2 regions of the Pseudoalteromonas sp. JC28 genome follow, and region 1 is predicted to be linked to the other one. Evidence: riboswitches for the same ligand, from Rfam matches in the RefSeq annotation. Region 1 holds a riboswitch; the other holds the start of a gene.

The links. Region 1 has a riboswitch for cobalamin ahead of DS891_RS11340 (ABC transporter ATP-binding protein). Riboswitches for the same ligand answer to the same signal wherever they lie in the genome.
Region 2: another riboswitch for cobalamin. It lies ahead of DS891_RS18600 (TonB-dependent receptor); the one in region 1 lies ahead of DS891_RS11340 (ABC transporter ATP-binding protein).

The regions. Positions count from the first base shown of each region.
Region 1 is NZ_QOKX01000004.1:338,898-344,028, reverse strand. Features, by position in the region: gene cobT (nicotinate-nucleotide--dimethylbenzimidazole phosphoribosyltransferase) at 1-142, opposite strand, end outside; gene DS891_RS11345 (iron ABC transporter permease) at 135-1,160, opposite strand; gene DS891_RS11340 (ABC transporter ATP-binding protein) at 1,157-1,954, opposite strand; cobalamin riboswitch at 2,024-2,179, opposite strand; gene DS891_RS11335 (histidine phosphatase family protein) at 2,170-2,769, opposite strand; gene nqrM ((Na+)-NQR maturation NqrM) at 2,850-3,062, opposite strand; gene DS891_RS11325 (FAD:protein FMN transferase) at 3,163-4,194, opposite strand; gene nqrF (NADH:ubiquinone reductase (Na(+)-transporting) subunit F) at 4,303-5,131, opposite strand, start outside.
Region 2 is NZ_QOKX01000008.1:180,848-185,978, reverse strand. Features, by position in the region: gene msrA (peptide-methionine (S)-S-oxide reductase MsrA) at 1-319, shown strand, start outside; gene DS891_RS18605 (hypothetical protein) at 361-1,338, opposite strand; gene DS891_RS18600 (TonB-dependent receptor) at 1,499-3,361, opposite strand; cobalamin riboswitch at 3,396-3,642, opposite strand; gene DS891_RS18595 (YajQ family cyclic di-GMP-binding protein) at 3,732-4,214, opposite strand; gene DS891_RS18590 (VanZ family protein) at 4,367-4,717, shown strand; gene DS891_RS18585 (ketopantoate reductase family protein) at 4,710-5,131, shown strand, end outside.

The DNA of each region.
Region 1 (5,131 bases):
ATTGCGTCTGCCCTTGTGAGAAGATCTGTACTAGCTGCACAGCCAAAGCTTCAAGCTTACCTAGCGCACCTAGCGGTTTGGTTTTTAAGTCGATGCGCTGTTGAATAAGCGTGTTTAAGCGAGTATCTAACGGTTTAACCATGGGTAACTCCGACGCCTCCAGAGCGGCGATTTTTGAAAATAAGCAATGCTAAGAAGAACACGCTGCCAATGGCGGCGGTGATCACACCCACAGGAAGTTCCTGATTATCGATAAGCGTGCGCGACAATACATCCACCCATAGCATCAAAAGCGAACCGCAAAGCGCGGTGGCCACAAGCCCAATGACCTTTGCTTGCGAGATAAAAAAGCGTACGATATGCGGGATCATCAAGCCTACAAATCCGACTCCGCCGCACGCAGCCACAAGTACTGCGGTGAGTAAGGAGCTCAATAACAACATACCTATTCGCACTCGTCCTACATTCACGCCAAGCGTGGTGGCGCTCTCATCTCCGAGTAACAAGGCGTTGAGCGGCCGACGCATCACTAAAAGCGTGATAAAACTCAGCAACACGACCAAACATGGAAGCCATAGCCATTGCCAGCTCGCCCTTGCAAACGAGCCTAGATTCCAAAACAAGATTGCACTGATGGCTTGAGGGTCACTCCAATAGAGCAACAAGCTAGTAAAGGCACTGAACAGAAAAGAAAGTGCGACGCCCGCCAAGAGCATAGTTTCTACCTGCTGTAGTGCATTGCGTTTTGCCACAAATAAAAGCAGCAAGATAGACAGCAAACTTCCGACAAATGCAGCCCCAGACATCATTAGGCTAGACTGTGCACCAAATAGCGCGATAAGCACCACCACACCGAATGAAGCACCTGAAGAAATACCAAATAAATAAGGATCAGCTAGAGGGTTACGCGTCACGGTTTGTAAAATAAGACCCGCTATCGCCAGTCCTGCTCCCGCACTCATCGCCAGTAACGTCCGTGGCAGACGAAGCTCAACTACCACCCGTTGTTGAAGTACGCTGGGATCGAAATTAATAATCGCTTGTATAACCGTATGCCAAGATAAATCAATCGCACCGATCTTAAGTGCCATCAGCATGCTAAAACAGCACAAGGCCAATAGCAGTATCGATATCAACGCGATCCGCTTTGCGGCAATCATAATTGATACCCGTAATGAAAGCGTATATGTGGGATCTCACTGTTATTTGGCGGATGACGGACAGTAGAAACCTCTGCGCATACCCCAAAAACTTGGCTTAATAGGGTTTCGTTAATGACTTCAAGTGGCAACCCATCTGCAACAAGCTCACCGTTATTTAATACTAATAAGCGATCGCACAAGGCGCTAGCCAAATTTAAGTCGTGAAAAGACGCAATAATAGTAACACCAAGCTGTTTGGCCAGCTCCATAATTTGGATTTGATATTTAATGTCCAAGTGGCTGGTGGGCTCATCCATTATCAATACTTGAGGCGCTTGCACCATGGCACGTGCGATCATTGCCCTTTGCTTCTCCCCACCAGACAAGGAGCTAAAACATTGCTCTAATTTATGGCTCAATCCAACCTGCTCAATGGCATGTAAGATTGCCTGTTTTTCAGCAGCCGTCGTTGTCGCGAGCAGTGATTTGTTCGGTGTTAGCCCCATCAATACCATATCAAATAATGGCAGAGTAAACTCAGCGGGGATCTCTTGTAGCACCACAGCAACATGTCTCGCGTAGGCTTTACGTCCATAACTAGCTAGCGGCTTACCATTGAAAAGTAGCGACCCAGAACTTGGCGCGGTGTATTGATATAAAGTGCGCAGCAAAGTAGACTTTCCAGCACCATTCGGTCCGAGCAAACCAATAAAATCACCCGAATTAATAGCAAAGCTGAGTGCCTTTAAGATGGCTTTACCACCAAGCTGCACGCTAAGTTTATCGACTTGAAACTGTGGAGTGACTGCCATAGCACCTCTGATTGGGCACGGCAAAGTAGTAGCTTATAGACAAGCGACAACTTTGACTTAAGTCTGCCCGCTTAAGTATATAGATAGGCCTTGGTATCTGACTTATGCAAGAGGTAACACTCATACACTTACAGTTGCGGGGACAGTTGAGGACTCACACCTCATTCCCAATATCTGCCTATCACGAAATTTGCAATATTATGAAGTCTAGACGTCTAAAATACAACTTTTGGCCAAGCAGTTTGGCTGCTGTCGTAAAACACCTCAACTTTTACTATACCCGCATAAGGAATATCTATCTTCGATTGGTATGCAGTAAGCTCAGGCGATAGGTCAAGAATAAGTGCTACAAGCGCTTTTATTACTCCTGCATGCGCTACGACGGCGGTACACTCTTTACTTGGCGACGCCAAAATACTGTGCCACCACGTGGCGACCCGATGATGAAAATCATACATAGACTCGCCCTCAGGAGGCGTGTGCAGCCAAGGGTTTTGCCAAAAGTCACCAATACTTGGAAATTGGGTTTCTCGCCAAAGCGTATCATAAGGTTGTCCATCCCATAATCCAAAATCAAATTCGGCGAGATTTGGCTCCACCTCAACGGGGAGTTGATACTGCTTTGCAAAGGCTGTGGCTGTATTCAGGCAGCGCTTCCTTGGAGAGCTAATAATACCCTGCAGGCCACTTAGGCTCGTTAACGATTGCAGCAATTGCTGAGCACCAGTACTACTGAGTTCGGGATCTGTCACTCCAAGTAAATGGCCTGATAGGGTCGTTTCACCATGACGAACAAAATATAGCTGCCGCTGCATTTTTACTTAACCTGAGGTTTGTTACCCAAAAAGCAAAAACGCAAGCTAAGCTTGCGTTTTCAATTAATATCATTCTACGGTTATAGGATCTGGTTTTCTTTCCACATCTCTTCTTTTGCTAACCGCTTTTTGCGTTTGTCGCATGGATCGTCGCAATCACAAATTTTGTCAATGCCCATTGAGCCCAAACCACCACAACTACTGGCCATGGATTTCTTTTGTACGATAACGCCTACTGCCATCGCAACAGCGATAAGCATAAGTAAACCGAAAGTAAGGAGGAATAAAGACATTATCTAGCCCCTTTTATTGCTACATTGAATTGAGTGACGACGCGCAAATTATACGCTTTCATGGCGTCACTCACAATTAAATTATGGGGTGTTGTACAGCTTAATTCAAGTACGGCTGAAATGCTTCACTCGCGTAACTCTTGATCCCTTCAGGACTTTTATACATCAAATACACGGGGAGTTGATGCTCAGTGGCATACGCCTTTGCACGCTCCGTGCCCATCACAGTCAATGCTGTCGCTAGGCCATCAGCCGTCATCGCAGATGGATGTAGTACCGTTACCGACACCAGCTCATGTTTAACTGGGCGACCCGTTGTTGGGTCAATAAGGTGTGTAAAGGTTTCACCATCCATTTCATAAAAAATACGGTAGTCACCTGAAGTTGCAATGCCATTTTTGCCAGGCTCTATCACGCGATGAATTTGGCGTTGACCAACAGGCGCATCGGGTTTCTCGATAGCAATACGCCACTCTCCATCCGGCTTCTTGCCAGAAACGCGAAGCTCGCCACCGATTTCTACCATATAGTCATGAATATCATGACTCTCAATCACCTCAGCCACCTTATCTATGCCATAGCCTTTAGCGGTTGCAGAAAATGATAATTCCAGCCCCGTAACTGTTTTCGCAAGACCACGGTCATTTAAAATAAGCTTATCAACACCGATACGAGTGCGCATATCGTCTAACTCGACCTGTGACGGACGCATTGTTGGTCTTTTGTCAGGACCAAATCCCCACAAATCGATAAGCGGTCCCATCGTAACATCAAGCGTTTTGGTCGACTTTCCAAGGCGGATAGATTCAGCAACTACCAAGCGAAAGTCTTCACTGATAGGCATAACGGTATTTGCGGCTAAACGGTTAAACTGGTTAATCTCAGAATTTGGGATATAGGTGGACATAGATTGATTAACAGCCTTTAATGCTTGCTCAACCTCCTCGTGCAACTGCGCTTGTTCGAGCGGCTTTTCACCGGGGAATACCTTGATGTTGTAAGTCGTGCCCATGGTTTTACCAGACAGCACGATCTCCTTGGCTTCAGGTTTGGCGTCTTGGCACCCTGTTAAAAAAACGAATAAAAACGAAATAATAAAAAATCGAGATAAAAAAGCGTAACTTGCTTGCATCAGAACTTCCTGAGTTTAGTACCAACGGGTATAAAAAAGCCCTCGAGCAAAGCATTTTGCTGGAGGGCTGATATTCTAACTTAAGTTCATTGTTAGACCGAAACCTAATTAACCACCGAAGTCATCAAGTAGGATGTTTTCGTCTTCAACACCTAAGTCTTTAAGCATGTTAATAACTGCCGCGTTCATCATTGGAGGACCACACATGTAGAACTCACAATCTTCCGGTGCTTCATGATCTTTCAAGTAGTTTTCATAAAGTACGTTATGAATGAATCCCGTGTAACCTTCCCAGTTATCCTCTGGTTGAGGATCTGAAAGGGCAACATGCCATTGGAAGTTATCATTTTCTTCAGCTAGACCGTCAAAGTCTTCCACGTAGAACATTTCACGCTTAGAACGTGCACCGTACCAGAAAGACATCTTACGCTTAGAGTTAAGACGCTTAAGCTGATCGAAGATGTGTGAACGCATTGGCGCCATACCAGCACCACCACCAACAAATACCATTTCTGCATCTGTGTCTTTCGCGAAGAATTCACCGAATGGACCAGAAATAGTAACCTTATCACCTTCTTTAAGTGACCAGATGAATGATGACATCTTACCACAAGGTAATGTTAGGTTATTTGGCGGCGGAGTTGCGATACGTACGTTTAGCATGATGATGCCAAACTCTTCTGGGTAGTTAGCCATTGAGTATGCACGGATCGTTTCTTCGTCAACTTTAGACTCTAGCTTAAAGAAACCAAAACGTTCCCAGTCAGCACGATATTCTTCAGGAATATCATAGTCTGCATATTTAACATGGTGAGCTGGTGCTTCAATCTGAATGTAACCACCGGCACGGAAAGGTACAACTTCACCTTCAGGGATGCCTAGTTTTAGCTCCTTGATGAAAGTTGCTTTGTTATCGTTAGAGATAACAGTACATTCC
Region 2 (5,131 bases), on a different contig from region 1:
GCTTAATATGTTTTTTACTCTGCATGATCCAACGCAGTTGAACCGCCAAGGCAACGACATTGGTACTCAGTACCGTAGTGTGGTGTTTTATCATGACCAGCAGCAACAGCAGCAAACTCAAGATTGTATTGCGCAGCTTCAAAGCCAGTTAAGTGAAAAAATAGTGACTGAAGTTAGCCCAGCGCCTGAATTTTATCCTGCTGAGCACTATCACCAAGATTATTACACTGAAAACCCAAACCAAGGCTATTGCAGTGTGATGATTGCCCCTAAAATTGCAAAATTTGAAAGCTATTTTGCGGCAAATTTAAAGCACTAAACTTGTGTGCCGAACGCAATAGATTGCGTTCGGCTTACGCCTTACGGCAACATAGGTATAGCAAATACATAAAAACTAGTGCGGCCATCTTTAATCCGCAAATGCCCACGCGTTACTTCCATTTCTAAATTCGCAGTATCACCAGGTCTTAAGGTATCTAAGCCTTTAAGCGGAACAACACCTGAATTGATTAACTGGGCATTGTGTTTAATGACCTGCGGAATATCTTCGCTCATATCCACACCTAAGAATTCAAACACATCAATCACAATACGGCTAAATTCAGTATAAAGCTTGTCAAAAATCCCCGGAGTCAAGGTATCTATCAAATCGAGGATCCACGGCAGCTCTACTTTTGTCGTCACCACAGGCTTAAAGCTAGAAATTAAAGGATCTAACTCAAGCTGCTGGGTACGTACATCATACTTACCTTTGATGGTGACATTTTCGTTGTTAATATAGACATGGATATAAATATTCATCCCAAGCTGCTTCTTACGGAACTTAGCGTAAGACTTCAAATCGAAACCATCGATCAACACCGGTACTTTATTTTGCGCATCAACTCTACCTGCGATTTTCATATGCATAGTGCCGTAGAGGCTAGTCGTGTGGCTCACTTTATTTGAACTAGATTGTGCGGCAATATTGTTGACGATATCGGTCGTCAACTCTTTGTAGTTATGTTCCACATTCGAAAATTGCTGATGAATAATATCTGAAACCTGCGTATACATTTCCTTTGGACCTTGGCTAGATGTTGTCCTGCCAGTAGACCAACACTCGCCACCGGTATAAATCACAGGCACAGATATAGGCGTTAGGTGATCGTTGCCGGGGTGACGATAGTACATCATGCTGCGGATCCGACTACAGGTTTGCGATGGCGCGTTAAACCAAGCGAAATCGCCCGCCATTGATTGTGTTGAAAATTGAGGTTCAAGCTGGTTTTCAGGTAGCGAAGCTTGCGCTGATGTGACAATCCCAAGCGTGAGTAACCCAAATAATAGTGACTTCATGTTCTTTTCCTTAAGGTAGTAATAATACAAATCAAATCTATTATCAACCACACATAAGGCAGAACACCAGTTACAAATGTAATGCAACTAAATGATAAATAAGAAAAGTGATCCATTACTCACGATGGATCACTCTGGGTATTGAAAAGCTTTTAACGTATTAGAAGCTGTAGCTCACACCAACGTAGGCTTGTCTACCTAGTGGCTTATAGCCCAGTAAAGAGCCATCTTTTGCTTCGCCCGCTGTGGCATTGAAATAACGCTTATCGGTTAAGTTTTCAATACGGCCATTTAACTTGAATCCGTCGAAAAACGTATAGTTAGCAGCTAAGTTAAACAGCGTATATGACGGTAAAGTCACTGTATATGCACCTTCAGCTCCCCATACTTTATCGTCGCGATTACCTCTATGGACTAAGGTCAGTGTTGCGTCGACATTTTCCCACTCTTTACTGACTGAATAAGTTAAGGTGCGTCTCGCTCTGCGCTGTAATTGCTTATCGGTATCTGCGTCTTTAGCACTCACATAGCTCACATTTACCGTATGCTCGATACCAAAGTTGTCTTCAATTTCAACAGAAAGATCAGCACCTTCAAAGTCAGCGCGCTGAACATTGTAAGGGATGTATTTCCATTTATCATTTTGCTGATAAACGATTTTATCGGTAATACGGTTATCGTATACCGCAGCTTCCACACGGAAGTTCTCGCCGCTCCATGTAACAATAATTTCGTTATTAGTAGCTTCTTCTGGCTTAATATTTGGGTTAGGTAAATAGTAAGGACTATCAATCACAAACGCCTGTGATAAAGAAGGTGCTCTAAAGGCAGTACCATGATTCAACTTAACACTTAGGCCATCCATGAGTTGCTTGCCGACAGCAACCGTGTAGGTGTTTGCACGACCATGAAAATCATAATCATCCGTTCTCAGTACAACCTCTGCCAGCCAATTTTCATCGTTGTAAAACCCACCGAGTGCTAAAGATAAATTATCACGCTCAGGCTCTGAAAAAGAGGCGGTAGAATCACCAACATCTTCATTTAGAAAGGTAAAGTTACCCGTGAAGATCAAAGCTTCAGTTAAACTATATTGCGACTGATATTCAAATTGGCTGCGTTTGGTGACATAAGCGTTATCGTCAGCACTATTACCGATTTGAACATTTTGTTCCTTACCTAAGCTGTATGACGCACTTTGGCTAAACTTATCAGTACGTCTTTTCCACGCCAACTTATTGGTGTAGTTATGGAAACGGTAAGCATCACTACCAAAAGAGTCATACTCCCCCTCACCTTCACTGTACTGTGAACGTAAGCTAAAAATGCCACTTTCTTCATCACCATACTGCACATTTAAACCGGCATTACCGTTATAATATCCATCACGGTCATGGTTTTTTGTGATTGCAGCTTCAGGGTCTTTCTCAATCACATCATAGCCATCGGTATGAGTGTAACCCGCATTAGCTGCAATACTAAACTTGTCTTTTTTGTAATTTACCGTCGCTTCGGTCTTGGAGTAATTGTTACTCCCAGTCGTAAACGCGATAGTATTGTTATTCCCTTCGCGACTAATAATGTTAATCACGCCAGCAATGGCATCTGAACCATAAATCGCAGCTTTGGCACCACGAATGATCTCAATTCTTTCGATGCTATTAAGTGGTAAATTAGTGAGCGAATTGTCACCGGAGTTTGCATCCGTCACTCGAACCCCATCGATTAACACTAGCGTATGCTTAGCGTCATTACCGCGTAGGAATAAACTCACGCTTTGGCCAAAGCCACCGTTTCTAACAGCTTGAATACCAGCGACATTATCGAGTAGCGATACGACATCTTGAACATTGCTTTTTTCAATTTCAGCGCGACCTATAACCGTAATGGCAGACAGTGCGCTTTCTAGAGATTGTTCAAATTTATTGGCAGTAACAGTGATATGTTCAACATTTTGATCCGCAAATGCTGAAAAAGAGAGCGCCGTCGCTATCGCCGCGCTTAGAGCAGTTTTATTTAACATGGTTTCCCCTAACTTGTACCCACCGTACAAGAACACAAAGTGACTGTTTCAAGGCCGGTCTCCGGGCTCAGTAAATCTGCAGATTAGCAGTTCACTCTACCGTTGCGGGGGCAGCGCTGGCATAGAACCGATCCAAGCTAATCACGTGTAATAAACTGTCTTACTCAATTTATTATTGATTCACGCAATTAGATGTTCCCTTGTGTTCGCACCAGTTTCCCGATTATCTATACACTTAGCAACCACACTAGGTTGTGTACAGCACCTTGAAAATGCGAGGCTATTGTCTTGGGTTTCGGAATGATTGTCAATGGACGTCTAGAAATCCAAAAGTGCAATCTATGCACTTTTGGAATGGAGTAAAGCGTAATTAGTCGCGGAAGTTTTTGAATTGAAATGGTTGGCCAAGCTCACCGGTACGAATCAATTGCATCGTTTCTTGCAAATCGTCACGCTTTTTACCCGTTACACGCACCGTATCGCCTTGAATTGATGCTTGAACTTTAACTTTTGAGTCTTTAATAAGCTTAACCAGTTTTTTCGCCATCTCTTTGTCGATGCCTTGTTTTAACGCCACCTTGCGCGATACGTATTTGCCTGAACGTTCAATGTCTTTTAGCTCAAAGCTTGCCACATCAAGGCCACGCTTTGCCGCTTTACCCACTAACATATCGAACAACTGCATAACTTGCTGTTCTGCTTCCGCTTTAAGGTTGATCATTTCACCGTTAAGCTCGATTGATGCATCTACGCCACGAAAATCAAACCGCGTATCAAGCTCGCGAACCGCGTTGTCTACAGTATTTTTTGCTTCTGTCATATCAATTTCAGATACAATATCAAATGAAGGCATGCTTCTCTCCTAAAGTCATTTTGGCTCGATTATAGCAGTTTATGCTTAATTTGAGTTACTTTAAGTTTTTAAACAGCGTATTAGGATGTTCACCCAATGGACAGTTTTCGATGGTATACTGCTCGCTTAGTCATACAGAAGTAGGATGTATTGTGACACGGCGCGTTTATAAAGCTCTTTTGATTATCTCTTTAATTATATGTACGGTGCTATTCGCAAAGGAAATTAGCTTGTCTCCAAAGCTGTTCCCAAATATCGATAAAGTGGCGCATTTTGGTGTATTTTTTGTGCTTGCGTTTATCTCTCACCATGCTTTTAAAGTGAAAGTATGGACACACATAGTACTGCTGTCCTTGTATGGTGCAGGAATTGAGTGGATGCAACATTCATTACCGTATCGCCAAGCATCTACCGCTGATTTTTTCGCTGATTTAGCCGGTGCGGTCAGTTATTTTGTTCTATTTTATATTTGGGCAAGTTGGCGCAACAGAAAACATGGCTAATATACATATTTTAGGTGAAGGGGCGATAGGATTACTGCTCGCCCAGCACCTTAGTCAATCTCATCAAATTACGCTGATCACTCGAAATAAACGCGCGGCGACTTATCGCTATCAAACAGCAAGTATTCAACAAACCATCCCATGCAGCACCAAAACACTTGCAGAACTCCCTGCCAGCAGTATAGATACGCTAATCATTCCCGTTAAAGCATATCAGGTCATCGAAGCACTCCGAGCGCTTCGCCCTACACTTTCAAAAAATGCAACGCTAATCCTTAGTCATAATGGCATGGTAGATTGGTCTGGTGAGTTAGCAGCGCTTGATAAAACACAATCAGCCTACTTCTTAAGCACATCCATCGCAGGCTATAAAGTCGCAGACACTGTGCATCATACAGGACAAGGTGCAACTTG